4 linked regions of the Pelagibaculum spongiae genome follow. Each later gene encodes a partner of the first gene's protein in a complex. Links are inferred from orthologs where the notes say so. Each region holds a gene or a part of one and is shown on either strand. Other genes may lie near its edges.

The links.
Region 2: the proteins of holA (region 1) and dnaX are in contact, whole or in part, in a cryo-EM structure (PDB 8GIZ), measured with the Escherichia coli proteins. The link is inferred for Pelagibaculum spongiae from one-to-one orthologs.
Region 3: the proteins of holA (region 1) and dnaN are in contact, whole or in part, in a cryo-EM structure (PDB 8GIZ), measured with the Escherichia coli proteins. The link is inferred for Pelagibaculum spongiae from one-to-one orthologs.
Region 4: the proteins of holA (region 1) and holB are in contact, whole or in part, in a cryo-EM structure (PDB 8GIZ), measured with the Escherichia coli proteins. The link is inferred for Pelagibaculum spongiae from one-to-one orthologs.

Annotation. Positions count from the first base shown.
Region 1 is NZ_QDDL01000001.1:824,778-827,717, forward strand. It holds holA (DNA polymerase III subunit delta), read right to left. Parts: upstream 2,021-2,940; coding sequence 980-2,020; downstream 1-979. Other genes in the region: DC094_RS03545 (glutamate-5-semialdehyde dehydrogenase), read right to left, coding at 1-745; DC094_RS03555 (LPS-assembly lipoprotein LptE), read right to left, coding at 2,167-2,625; leuS (leucine--tRNA ligase), read right to left, coding at 2,804-2,940. UniProt on the Escherichia coli protein: Part of the beta sliding clamp loading complex, which hydrolyzes ATP to load the beta clamp onto primed DNA to form the DNA replication pre-initiation complex.
Region 2 is NZ_QDDL01000011.1:106,475-109,447, forward strand. It holds dnaX (DNA polymerase III subunit gamma/tau), read right to left. Parts: upstream 2,672-2,973; coding sequence 329-2,671; downstream 1-328. Other genes in the region: DC094_RS19115 (YbaB/EbfC family nucleoid-associated protein), read right to left, coding at 1-173. UniProt on the Escherichia coli protein: Part of the beta sliding clamp loading complex, which hydrolyzes ATP to load the beta clamp onto primed DNA to form the DNA replication pre-initiation complex.
Region 3 is NZ_QDDL01000005.1:123,234-126,077, forward strand. It holds dnaN (DNA polymerase III subunit beta), read right to left. Parts: upstream 2,054-2,844; coding sequence 947-2,053; downstream 1-946. Other genes in the region: recF (DNA replication/repair protein RecF), read right to left, coding at 1-947; dnaA (chromosomal replication initiator protein DnaA), read right to left, coding at 2,074-2,844. UniProt on the Escherichia coli protein: Confers DNA tethering and processivity to DNA polymerases and other proteins. Acts as a clamp, forming a ring around DNA (a reaction catalyzed by the clamp-loading complex) which diffuses in an ATP-independent manner freely and bidirectionally along dsDNA.
Region 4 is NZ_QDDL01000004.1:302,341-305,330, reverse strand. It holds holB (DNA polymerase III subunit delta'), read right to left. Parts: upstream 2,000-2,990; coding sequence 1,001-1,999; downstream 1-1,000. Other genes in the region: mltG (endolytic transglycosylase MltG), read right to left, coding at 2,718-2,990; tmk (dTMP kinase), read right to left, coding at 1,996-2,631; DC094_RS11850 (PilZ domain-containing protein), read right to left, coding at 596-961; DC094_RS11855 (TatD family hydrolase), read right to left, coding at 1-522. UniProt on the Escherichia coli protein: Part of the beta sliding clamp loading complex, which hydrolyzes ATP to load the beta clamp onto primed DNA to form the DNA replication pre-initiation complex.

The sequences.
Region 1 (2,940 bases):
TGAATGCAACCTTAACGGCTTTTTCGATATCTGCCTGATCATCGATATAGACATGGCAAATGCCATCTAGGTGTTTGATCACCAGTACTTTGGCATCGCGACTAATTCGCTCGATTAAACCTTTGCCACCACGCGGAATAATCACATCGACATAATCTTGCATGGTGATCAGTTCGCCCACTGCCGCTCTATCGGTGGTTTCCACCACCTGCACTGCATGCTTGGGCAGACCGACTTGTTCCAGGCCTTGTTGAATACATTTGGCCAATGCTTTGTTGGAATGAATCGCTTCTGAACCGCCGCGCAAAATACAGGCATTACCCGATTTCAAACACAAGCTGGCCGCTTCAATAGTGACGTTTGGCCGGGATTCATAAATAATCCCCACCACGCCTAAAGGCACCCGCATTTTACCGACTTGAATACCGGATGGCCGATAGCTCATATCGGTGATTTCACCCACGGGATCTGCCAAACCCGCCACCTGATGCAGGCTTTCGATCATGGTATCAATGCCTGCAGGGGTTAATGCCAAGCGGTCAATCATCGCCGGCTCAAGGCCTTTATCACGACCATTTTGTAGATCTTGCTGATTGGCAGCAGCTAGCTCAGTTCGGCTGCTATCAATCGCACTCGCCATCGCTAATAACGCATTCACTTTATCACCCGGCGCAGCGCGGCTAATCGCTCTGGAGGCTTGCCGTGCCTGCTGACCTAGGGTTTGCATATATTCAGTGACATTCATTGTTATACAGCCTCATGCTCGGATGGTGTTTTGTTCGTTTTGATTTGCGTAGATACAAGATTTGATGAGCTTTAAGCGAAATCAGACACTCACAACCCTCGATTACCACAACCGTCAATTACCACAATGCCTGATTGCGCCTGTGGCTTATCAAACCTACAGAGAACGACTTATCAATCAAAGCAACAGAATTTGAGATTAAAACCAATACAGTTGACTGGCTTTACTATGCCCTTATAACGGCTCAACCGGCCTGCCAGCCATTGCCAAGCCAATGCTCAATAACTTTAACCAGACATCGCCCGGTGCCATACCTTTACAAATTCGATCGGCTTCGCCACAAGCCTCCAACCAACTTTGCCAGCTGGCGATATTGCCGTGACGACGCAAAATACTTTTCAACAGCGGCTTACGTTTATCCCATAAAAATGGCGGCAAGCCCGGCGTTTTAGCTTTGTCTAAAGCGGCGTCTGGGTTTTGACCGGCGGCTCTGGCATAAACCACTTGCGATAAGGTTCGCAGCTCACGCGCCAAGGCCCAAACCAGCAAAGTCGGCTCATCACCCTCTGCTTTCAGACCTTCTAAAACGCGGCATACCCGTTCGGCATCACCGGCCAAACAAGCATCCACCCATTGGAAAATGTCATAGCGAGCAGAATCTGCCACTGCCTGCGCTACTGCATCACCAGATAATGGGCCTGCCGGTAATAATAATGCCAACTTTTCAACTTCCTGACTGGCCGCTAACAAGTTGCCTTCGGTACGGGAAGATAAAATTTCGCAGGCGGATTGATCAGGTTTAAAACCGGCCTTTTGTAATCTTTGGCGAATCCAACCAGGCATTTGTTGCACGGTTGGCGGCCACAATTGAACCAGCCAACCGGCTTTATCAATCGCCTTATGCCAAGCGCTACGCTGTGCAGAACCGTCTAACTTGCCAGTCACAATCAACAGCACCGTATCAGCAGGCGGATTTTGACAAAAACCTTTAATAATGCCACTGCCTTCGGTGCCCGGCTTGCCATTAGGCATTGCCAGTTCTAACAATTTGTAGCTAGAAAATAATGACAGGCTACCGGCATCTTCCAATAGTTCGTTCCAAACAAAGCCACTTTCAACCGAATGACGATTGCGTTCGTAGCCTTGAGCCAACAAATGTGATCGCACACTATCGGCCGTTTCCTGCACCAGCAAAGGTGCATCGCCACTAATTAAAATAACCGGCGGCAAGCCTTGTGATAGTTTGGATTGCAACTGTTCTGCTTTGATCTTCAAAAACCTGTCCCTGTTTCTAGCAAATGTAGAAAAGCATTAGCGCTTCCTGACAATGGAAATACGCTGAATAATGCAAGCTATTCAACGATTTATTCGATAATTGATATCGAGATTAAAACACGACAGCCGCCTTGTATTTTGTAGGTTTATTTTGCAGCTTTAGCTCGTGCTAATAGCTTTTTGGCAGCACGGCGAGTCATATCATCTACTAACAACCGTTGCTCAGCTCGGTTAGCCAAAGGGTTGGCAGTATCGGCCTGATAAACACGCATCAGTTCCATGGTTTTTTTGCGCAACGGACCTTCGGGGGTTGCGACACCCAAGGTGTATTGCACCCGATAAACCAATTCATATTCGGTGACATTATTGGATGTGTCATAACTCAAGCTACGATCAATCCATTTTTCATCGATGATTGTCAATTGCAAAGCGGCACTGGCGCTAGGTTTTAAATCTTCAGTCAAATAGCGGTAAAGCTGACTGTACTCACCATCAATTCGCATTTCCAGCGGCTGAAATGCTTGGCTGCCACGCAAGTGAAAACCACAAGCCGATAAGGAAAGAGATAACAGCAGAAAGGAAATTAATTTCAGTGATTTCAGCATAGGAACAGGTTTCCCAGGTGTTAACGCAGCTAACAAGCACAAGGCAAGCAAGCACATAGCAAGCAAACGACTCGGATAGATAAATCATTTACAGCAATGCCGCATAAACTGGCGAAAAACCAATTTTATGCGGCATTGACTGCAGGTTACAAACCAGACTTGTTTTTAATAACAAGTGCTAGTTAGCAACAATACTCACCAGTTTGCCCGGTACCACAATCACCTTGCGAATGGTTTTACCTTCTGTGTGTTTTAGCACGTTGGCATCGGCCATCGCTAAAGCTTCAATGGCGCCTTTGCTGGCGCCAGTTTCTA
Region 2 (2,973 bases), on another replicon or contig:
CTTGGATCGATTTCAACACGCTTAACATCGTGGCGGCCGGTCATGGTGATTTTTACCAAACCTGCACCAGACTCACCCTGAACTTCTAAGTTAGCCAGCTCTTCTTGCGCTTTTTGCATATCAGCCTGCATTTTTTGCGCTTGCTTCATCAGGTTACCCATACCACCTTTCATACTCTCTTCCTCAATTTGAATTCGCTTGCCACGCGCAAGTCGATAAAAATTTCAACCGGGCTACTCTAGCGATGCTGAACAGCCGATTCAATAAGATTTATTTTGCCAAACTTTACCATCAGATCAAGTCACCAATAAATTAGTTAACAAACCAATCAATGGTGCTGTGGAGAAGCAGGCGTTGGTGTAAATGGTTCAATACTGGCGGGTATTAAAAACGCACCAAAAGTTTCAATTAATTTTTGCACTGCAGGGTCTTCTCGCAGGCTTTGTTCTGCCGCGGCTTGTCTCTCTTGTTTAAGTCGAACTAGCCGAGCTTGCGGTGTTTCACCCATTGCTGCCAATGACTGGTTAGACACTTCAATATCTAAACGAATCGACTGGGCAACCGCGGTTGATAAAGCATGCTCTAGCGCTTGAACTCTTTGTTGAGTTAATAAAGAACCACAATCCGGCTCTAGCAATAGTTTCCAAACACCGGGTTGGCGATCCACCAACAACGAGTTAGTACCAATCGTACCAGTAATACCCTTTGCACCAGCGTGCTGCAAAATTTGCCACCACTCGCTATCCACTGAAATTGGCGGCAATGGTTGCTGCGCTATTTGTTGGGGCGGAGCGGCTTGCTGATTTGCCGGTTGCATCGCTTTCATTGCGACGGGAACCGCAGTTTCCACGGCTGGCATTGAGTCTGGTGCTGACTGTGACTGTGGTGCAGCGTCGCTTTGCCTGACTGGTTCAGCGACTGCATTCTCTGCAACAAATTCACCGGCTGGTTCGTGAATCATCTGACTTGCAGGTGATGCTACCGGCGGCTGAGTAAATGATTGCGGCTTTTGTGGCGGTACAGCTTGAACATTTTGCACCGGCGTTGGCGCTGCATACTGCTGAGTACTTGGCGCAGAAACTGTTGGAGCTGAATTAGCAGCCGGATCAAGTGCAGGGTTCGATGCTGGTAACAGCGGCGATGCAAAAGGTGAAGCGATAATCGCCAAAGCAGGATCATTAGTTTGCGCTTGCAATTGCGGCGCAGGGTCTAGCTCAGCTTGACTAGCTTGCGCTTGCGGTATTAGAGAAGTTGCAGGTTGTGCACTCGCATTTGCAGTAGTGACAACTGGCCCAGTCTGTACTGGCTGATTTACAACTTCCCTAGCTGGCTTTCCCGCAGGCATCACCCCTGGAGCATTGCCACCCAAGCTCGCTTTCAATTGGGCAAGATGATTAGAAGCACCGCGACCTTTTTCTGTTCCTGCTATTTGTGCCGGCTGAGCAACCGCTGCAGGTTGAACAGGTGCTACTTGATGCGTTGCAGCCTGAAAACCGCCAGTAGCCGGAGGTGAAGCCGGTGCATGGGTAGCTGTTTGAATGGTTTGCGGTGCTTGCCCTGCCGGTGGCATTGTTGCCGCTGACTGGTCATCTGGGCGGAATGCCAGCATCCGCAGCAGCAACATTTCAAAACCGCTACGTGGATCTGGATTCAGAGGTAAATCTCTTCGACCGGTTAAGGCAATCTGGTAAAACAGCTGCGCTTCTTCAGCCAGCATTTGTGATGCCAACTGCTTAATGCGTAACTCGTCATCCATTAAGCCTTCGGCCATCGCAGGCACTGCTTGCAATACCGCAATTCGATGCAGTAATTGCAACATTTCTTCCAGTACATTGGAGAAATCTGCCGCATGGGAGGCTAATTCTTGCGCAGCATCCAGCAATGCTTGTGCATCGCCAGCGCTTAAATGCTCTAGCAAACTGATTACTCGATCTCGAGCAACCGAGCCCAGCATGGTGCGCACTTCGTCTTCACGCAACACACCTTCGCCAAAAGCAATCGCTTGATCAGTAAGACTCAGCGCATCACGCATTGAACCATCCGCTGCGCGCGCAAGTGACCATAACGCAGCATCATCGAACTTAACCTGTTCTTCACCCATCACATGCTTTAAATGCCCAGCAATGAGATCTGGCGTCATGTTCTTCAGATTAAATTGCAGACAACGCGACAGAACCGTTACCGGTAACTTTTGTGGATCGGTGGTGGCCAGCAGGAATTTCACATGTGGCGGCGGTTCTTCCAGTGTTTTTAACAGGGCGTTAAAACTAGAAGTCGACAGCATATGAACTTCGTCAATTAAGTAGACTTTGTAGCGACCACGAGTCGGCGCGTATTGGACGTTGTCCAAAATTTCCCGGGTATCTTCAACGCGAGTACGCGACGCCGCATCGACTTCAATCAAGTCAACAAAACGACCTTCGTCCACTTCAACACAGCTACGGCATTCGCCGCACGGCATCGAAGTAACGCCTTTTTCACAATTGAGACTTTTAGCGAAAATTCGTGCAATGGTAGTTTTACCGACCCCTCGGGTACCGGTAAACAAATAGGCGTGGTGTAACCGCTGTTGTTCCAACGCGTTAACCAATGCACGCAGCACATGCTCTTGGCCAACCATTTCATTGAAATTTCTTGGGCGCCATTTTCTGGCGAGAACCTGATAGCTCATAGATGCACTTTTCCATGGTGTCTGGATCTAATGCTAAACCAGCACGGCAATTAACTTAAGTAGAAACAGCTTGAAAGGATAAAGAAAAGACCGACAAAGGAAGATACTAAGCAAGAAGTTTTTCTGGGGCCGAAAAGGCGGCGGCTCGCCAGCCACACCCCGGCACACGAATCAGATACTACCGTTGCTCCCTTCCGGGCCTGGCGGAGTTCGTATCCTATCGTTGCGGGGGGACCAGCGAGCCACCATAATACGTGGGTCGCAAACTAAAATGCCGCATTGGGCGACAAATATCAAATCTG
Region 3 (2,844 bases), on another replicon or contig:
CGGTTGGCAGCATCTAACTCTGCCCCTAAATCATCCAGTAAAAAAATACACTGGCGTTCGGTTGTTTGCTCCAGCAATTTTGCTTGAGCAATTTTCATTAAACAGATGATCATTTTCATCTGTCCCCGAGACAACACATCCTTAGCCGGTTTGTTATCTACCAGCAATCGAATATCTGCACGATGTGGCCCGACATGAGATTGCCGGTATCGAATATCCCGCGGCCGACTCTCTAACAAAGCATCTGAAAAATCAGGATGCTGTTTGTTATTCCAGCCAGGGTAATACTCTAGTCGCCATTGTCGCTCGGAAAGATAGCCATCCACTGCCTGATGAAAAAATGTCTGGTAGGTTTCCAGCCATTGCTCTCGAGCCAAGTGAACGGCCTGTGCGTGACGCACTAGCTCATTATCCCAGATATCCAGCTGCTCTGCAGCGGTTCCGGCCTTTAATAATGCATTTCTCTGTTTTAATGCTTTCTGCATCTGCTGCCAATTGATGACAAACTGATGTTCCACGTGGAACACCCCCCAATCGACGAACTTTCTGCGAAAAACTGGCCCACCGTCTAACAGTGAAAAGCTGTCCTGATGAATCAGTTGAATCGCTAATAATTGTGCCAACGGAGAAAAGCTGGAATAGCTTTGGCCGTTAATTCTGACCAGAGTATCGCCATTTTTATCTCGACGAACCCCTAACGAATGATCGTCTCCAGCATCAGAAATACATCGGCCAAATACGGTCATGCTATTTTGCTGATGTTGAATCACGCCAGCTAACCGAGCAGATCGAAATGAACGTCCACTCGCCAGCAAGGCAATCGCTTCCAAAATACTTGTTTTGCCACTGCCATTTGGCCCGGTTAAAAGATTAACCGTTGAAGAGGGGGAAATCGTCAGGGGCTCGAGATTTCGAACCCCTTCAATTTGTAAGCGGCTAAGCTGCATTAGATGCGCATCGGCATAACTACATAGCAGCTTTGGGTCTCGCCAACTTCTTCAACCAAGGTTGAAGAGTTTGGGTCAATCATTGTGAAACGGGCAGTACCGGTTTTAATGGTATTTAAAGCATCCAGCAAATAGCTCACATTGAAGCAAATCTCCATTGCCTCACCATCGTAAGATACTTCCATTTCATCCAGAGCTTCTTCTTGCTCAGGGTTATTGGCCTGAATACATAGAGTGTCTTTTTCTAGCATTAAACGAATGCCACGATATTTTTCGTTAGAAAGAATCGATGCCCGTTGTAATGCATGGCGCAAACTTTCTACATCGGCAGTCATAATCCGCTCACCACCGCGCGGCAATACCCGCTGGTAATCAGGGAAACGACCATCAACCAATTTTGATGAGAAAGTAAATCCAGCAGTCGCTGCTTGCAGGTGATTATTACCAATACGAAGGCTGACAACTTCATCGCTGTCTTGCAACAGACGGATAAATTCCAGCACACCTTTTCTTGGGAAAATCACTTGTCGAGCAGTTTCTACGCCATGCGCCGTTTGCAATGTACACATTGCCAATCGGTGACCGTCAGTAGAAACGGTACGAATTTGGTTTGCTGAAATCTCTAGCAGCATGCCATTTAGGTAGTAGCGAACATCCTGTTGCGCCATGGCAAATGCCGTGCGATCTAACACGTAACGCAAATCACCCTGCCCTACTTGTAATTCCATTGCACCTTGTTCTGGTTCCACTGCTGGGAAATCATCCGCTGCCAAACAAGATAAGGTAAAGCGACTTTTTCCAGAAGAAACAACCACTCTTTCATCTTCCTGGCTAATGGTAATCTCGGCACTGTCAGGCAGTGCACGGCAAATATCCATTAACTTACGCGCAGGAATGGTGGTTTCTCCGCTTTCAGCAGCGCCCTGTTCCAAATCAATTCTGGCTGAGATCTCAACTTCCATATCCGTACCAGTCATCAACAATTGTTGCTGATCGACCACTACTAAAATATTTGCCAGAACCGGCATTGTCTGCCGTTTTTCTACCACGCCCGCCACCATTTGTAGTGGCTTGATTAGCTTTTCACGAGCCAGTGTGAATTTCATGGTATCCGTCTCAACCCTTATTAACTGGAGAGTGTACGCAATAAATTGGAGTAATCTTCGCCAATATCTCGCGTAGTTTCTCTTAATTCCTTAACTTTTCGACAGGCGTGCAGCACTGTAGTGTGATCTCGTCCACCAAAAGCTCTACCTAACTCAGGCAAGCTATGATTGGTTAACTCCTTAGCCAAGGCCATGGCAACCTGACGTGGACGAGCAATCGATCGGGTACGACGCTTTGACAGCAATTCGGTCACCGACATTTTATAGTACTCAGCAACTGTCTTTTGAATATTGTCGATCGACACTAATTTATCTTGCAACGCTAGCAAGTCTTTTAATGCATCTTTTACAAAATCCATCGTGATAGGCTTTCCGGTAAATTGCGCACTGGCAATTACCCGTTTTAATGCCCCTTCTAATTCACGAACATTAGATCGGATTTTTTTAGCAATAAAAAATGCGACTTCATAAGGCAATTGAACCCTTGCCTGCTCAGCTTTACTCATTAAAATAGCGACTCGCGTTTCTAGCTCAGGCGGCTCTAATTGAACCGTTAATCCCCAGCCAAAACGAGATTTTAATCGATCTTCCAAACCATTAATTTCTTTTGGATAACGGTCGCAAGTTAAAATAACCTGTTGCTGCCCTTCCAGAAGGTGATTAAAAGTGTGGAAAAATTCTTCTTGCGAACGTTCTTTACCGGCAAAAAACTGAATATCATCGATCATTAAAACATCGAGTGCGCGATAAAAACGTTTAAATTCTGCAATCGCATTATTTTGCAGCGCACG
Region 4 (2,990 bases), on another replicon or contig:
TAACGCTTGCTCGGCCATTTCCCAACTTTCGGTGAAACAATGCAATACACCGCGAAGTTTACCTTTACCCGCTTCCTTCAATAGTCGAATCGTATCTTCTCGTGCTTCTCGAGTATGAACAATTAATGGTAAATCTAACTGAACTGCTGCGTGAATATGGGTGGTAAACCACTGCTGCATTTGTTGTTTGTGATCTTGGCTGTAGTAATAATCCAACCCCGATTCACCAATCGCAACCACTTTAGGATGCTGTGCCAGCTCAACGAGTTTTTCGACTGTCGGCGCTAGTTCATTCTGATTGGTTTCATCTTCATCTTGTAAAGGATGAACGCCGACCGAGGCGCTGACAAAGTCATAATCTTCAGCGATTTTTAGCACTTGAGGAAAAGTTTTCAGATCGATGCCAACGCATAAAATATGATCGACACCCTGCTCTTTGGCCGCATCAAGCGCCTTTTCCAGCGAGCCGTCATATTTATTTAGTTTTAATCGATCAAGATGGGCGTGAGAGTCAACCAACATGAAAAATATCCTGCACAAATAAAAATGCCATGGTGCCTATTGAGCACCATGGCATAAAAAAACGGGTTACTTGCTACATGGTGTGAGTCGGGCGATCTGACTCTAGCGCACCGGCTAAGTAAGTTTCAATTTTGTTGCGAGCGGAGCCATTATCTTGGGCGCTAAACTGAACACCGATACCTGCGGCACGGTTGCCTTGGGCACCGCGAGGGGTGATCCAGACAATTTTACCGGCGACCGGTAATTTTTCAGTTTCTTCCATTAAGTTCAGCAGCATAAATACTTCATCACCCAATTGGTATTGTTTTACCGTTGGAATGAACAAGCCACCATTTTGTACGAAAGGCATGTATGCGGCATATAGAACGGCCTTGTCCTTTATGGTTAGCGAGAGTATGCCGTGACGTGTTCCTGGCTTAGGCGCTGAATTGGCACTCATGTTTCCATCTCACAATTAGATTATTCCATTACCCACAGTCTATACGCTGAATGGGCGAGTTTGAAATTGTTTAGTCTGTGATGTGAACAGACTCTCTAGCGCAATTTGCAGATTAGGATTTTGCCCGCTTGCCAAGGCCGCTGACAACTGCAAGGTTTGCTCAAGTAGCATGTGCAGTGCTTTCGAGCTGACCATTGGCAATTGTTGGTAACTTTTTAGCAAATCTGGCTGTTGTAATCTGACTGTCGAAGCATTATTGGTCTGACTCAAGCGAATCAAATCTTGCAACCACTGGCTGATCAATAACAAAAGATGATCTGGTGATTCCGACTTCACTTGCTCAGCTAATGTAATCGGATTTAATTTTTGAAACAGTAACTGGTTCCACAATTCAAACAAATTATTTCTTTGCTGCAAAAAACCGTTGTTGATTCGATCCAATGCAACAAATGGCGCCTGATGACAGGAAGCTAAAACGGTAGCGGCCTGCTGCGGGTCAACTTGATGTGCTTGAGTCAGCCATTGGCAGCCTTGCTCAATTGACGGCGCATGAATATGTAGCTGTAAACAACGGCTGCGCACTGTTGCTGGTAAGCGCATCGGTTGTTGGGCAACCAACAAAAGACTGCAATCGCCATTAGGTTCTTCCAGCGTTTTAAGCAATGCGTTGGCCGAAGCAATATTCATCGCTTCTGCTGGCTGAATCAGTACGCTTTTGCCGCGGCCATAGCTGGAGGTTGAAGTGACAAAACCAATCAATTTTCGAATTTGATCAACTTTAATCAGCTTGCCGTCTGGCTCAATAATCACTAAATCGGGATGACTGCCTGCCTGAATCAAATGGCAACTTTTGCACTGGCCACAAGCAAAGCCATCAGGGCTCGGCGCGGCGCATAATTTTCCGGCAGATAAATGGTCCGCCAGTAATCGCTTGCCCAGTCCTTCAACGCCTTGCAATAAAATAGCGTGGTGCTGACGATCACTGCGTAATTGTCGCCATTGTTCGATTAACCAGGGAGGAAGTGCCGCCAGCGTCAAATTAAGTGCTCCTGGATCAAGCTTTCTAATGTTTTCGCTAGATCTATTTGTACATCAAGCAATGGCTGGTCAGCATTGACCGTTTGATAACGATTGGGTTCTTGCTGGGCCATTTTCAAATATCCTTCGCGAACCCGTTGGAAAAAATCAATTTTTTCCTGTTCAATGCGATCGGTCTCACCTCTGTCCCATGCACGCTGCATGCCCACTTCGGCTGGTGCATCAAGCAAAATGGTGGTGTCGGGCATTAAATCAGCATGGGTAATTTGTGCTAGCTGCTGCACCATTTGCAGATCCATTCCGCGGCCATAGCATTGATAAGCCATAGTGGCATCGGTAAATCGACTACAAATTACCCATTCACCGCGATCCAAAGCAGGCTTAATTCTTTCTGCTAGGTGCTGTGCACGTGAAGCAAAGAACAGCAACATTTCACATAACGGGCTGACTTTTTCATCGCGATGCACCAGCAGCAGCTGGCGAATTTCTTCAGCCAGAGGCGTGCCGCCAGGTTCGCGCGTTAAATGGCAGGTGATGCCGCGATCTTCCAACCATGCTTTAGCAAAATCGATGTTGGTTGTTTTACCAACGCCTTCAATACCTTCAAATGTAATAAATTTTCCGTGGCTCATTCGATCTTCTATCTGTAGTGAGAATTGGTAGCCATGCAATTGATCGTCATGCCGTCAGTTCTCTGGAATAAAATAATGACCAGCTGTTATTTCTTGAGCTGATATTTACGGACCGCACGATTATGCTGCTTAAGGTTATCGGAAAACTTGTGACCACCGTTACCGGTTGCGACAAAGAATAGCGATTTTCCTTCTGCCGGATGTAACACGGCATCAATCGCTTCGCGACCCGGCAGTGCGATAGGTGTTGGCGGCAAGCCTCGAATTACATAAGTGTTGTAATCGGTTCTTTGTCGTAAATGCTTTCGGGTGATATTGCCGTCGAAAGTATCGCCTAAACCATAAATAACCGTTGGGTC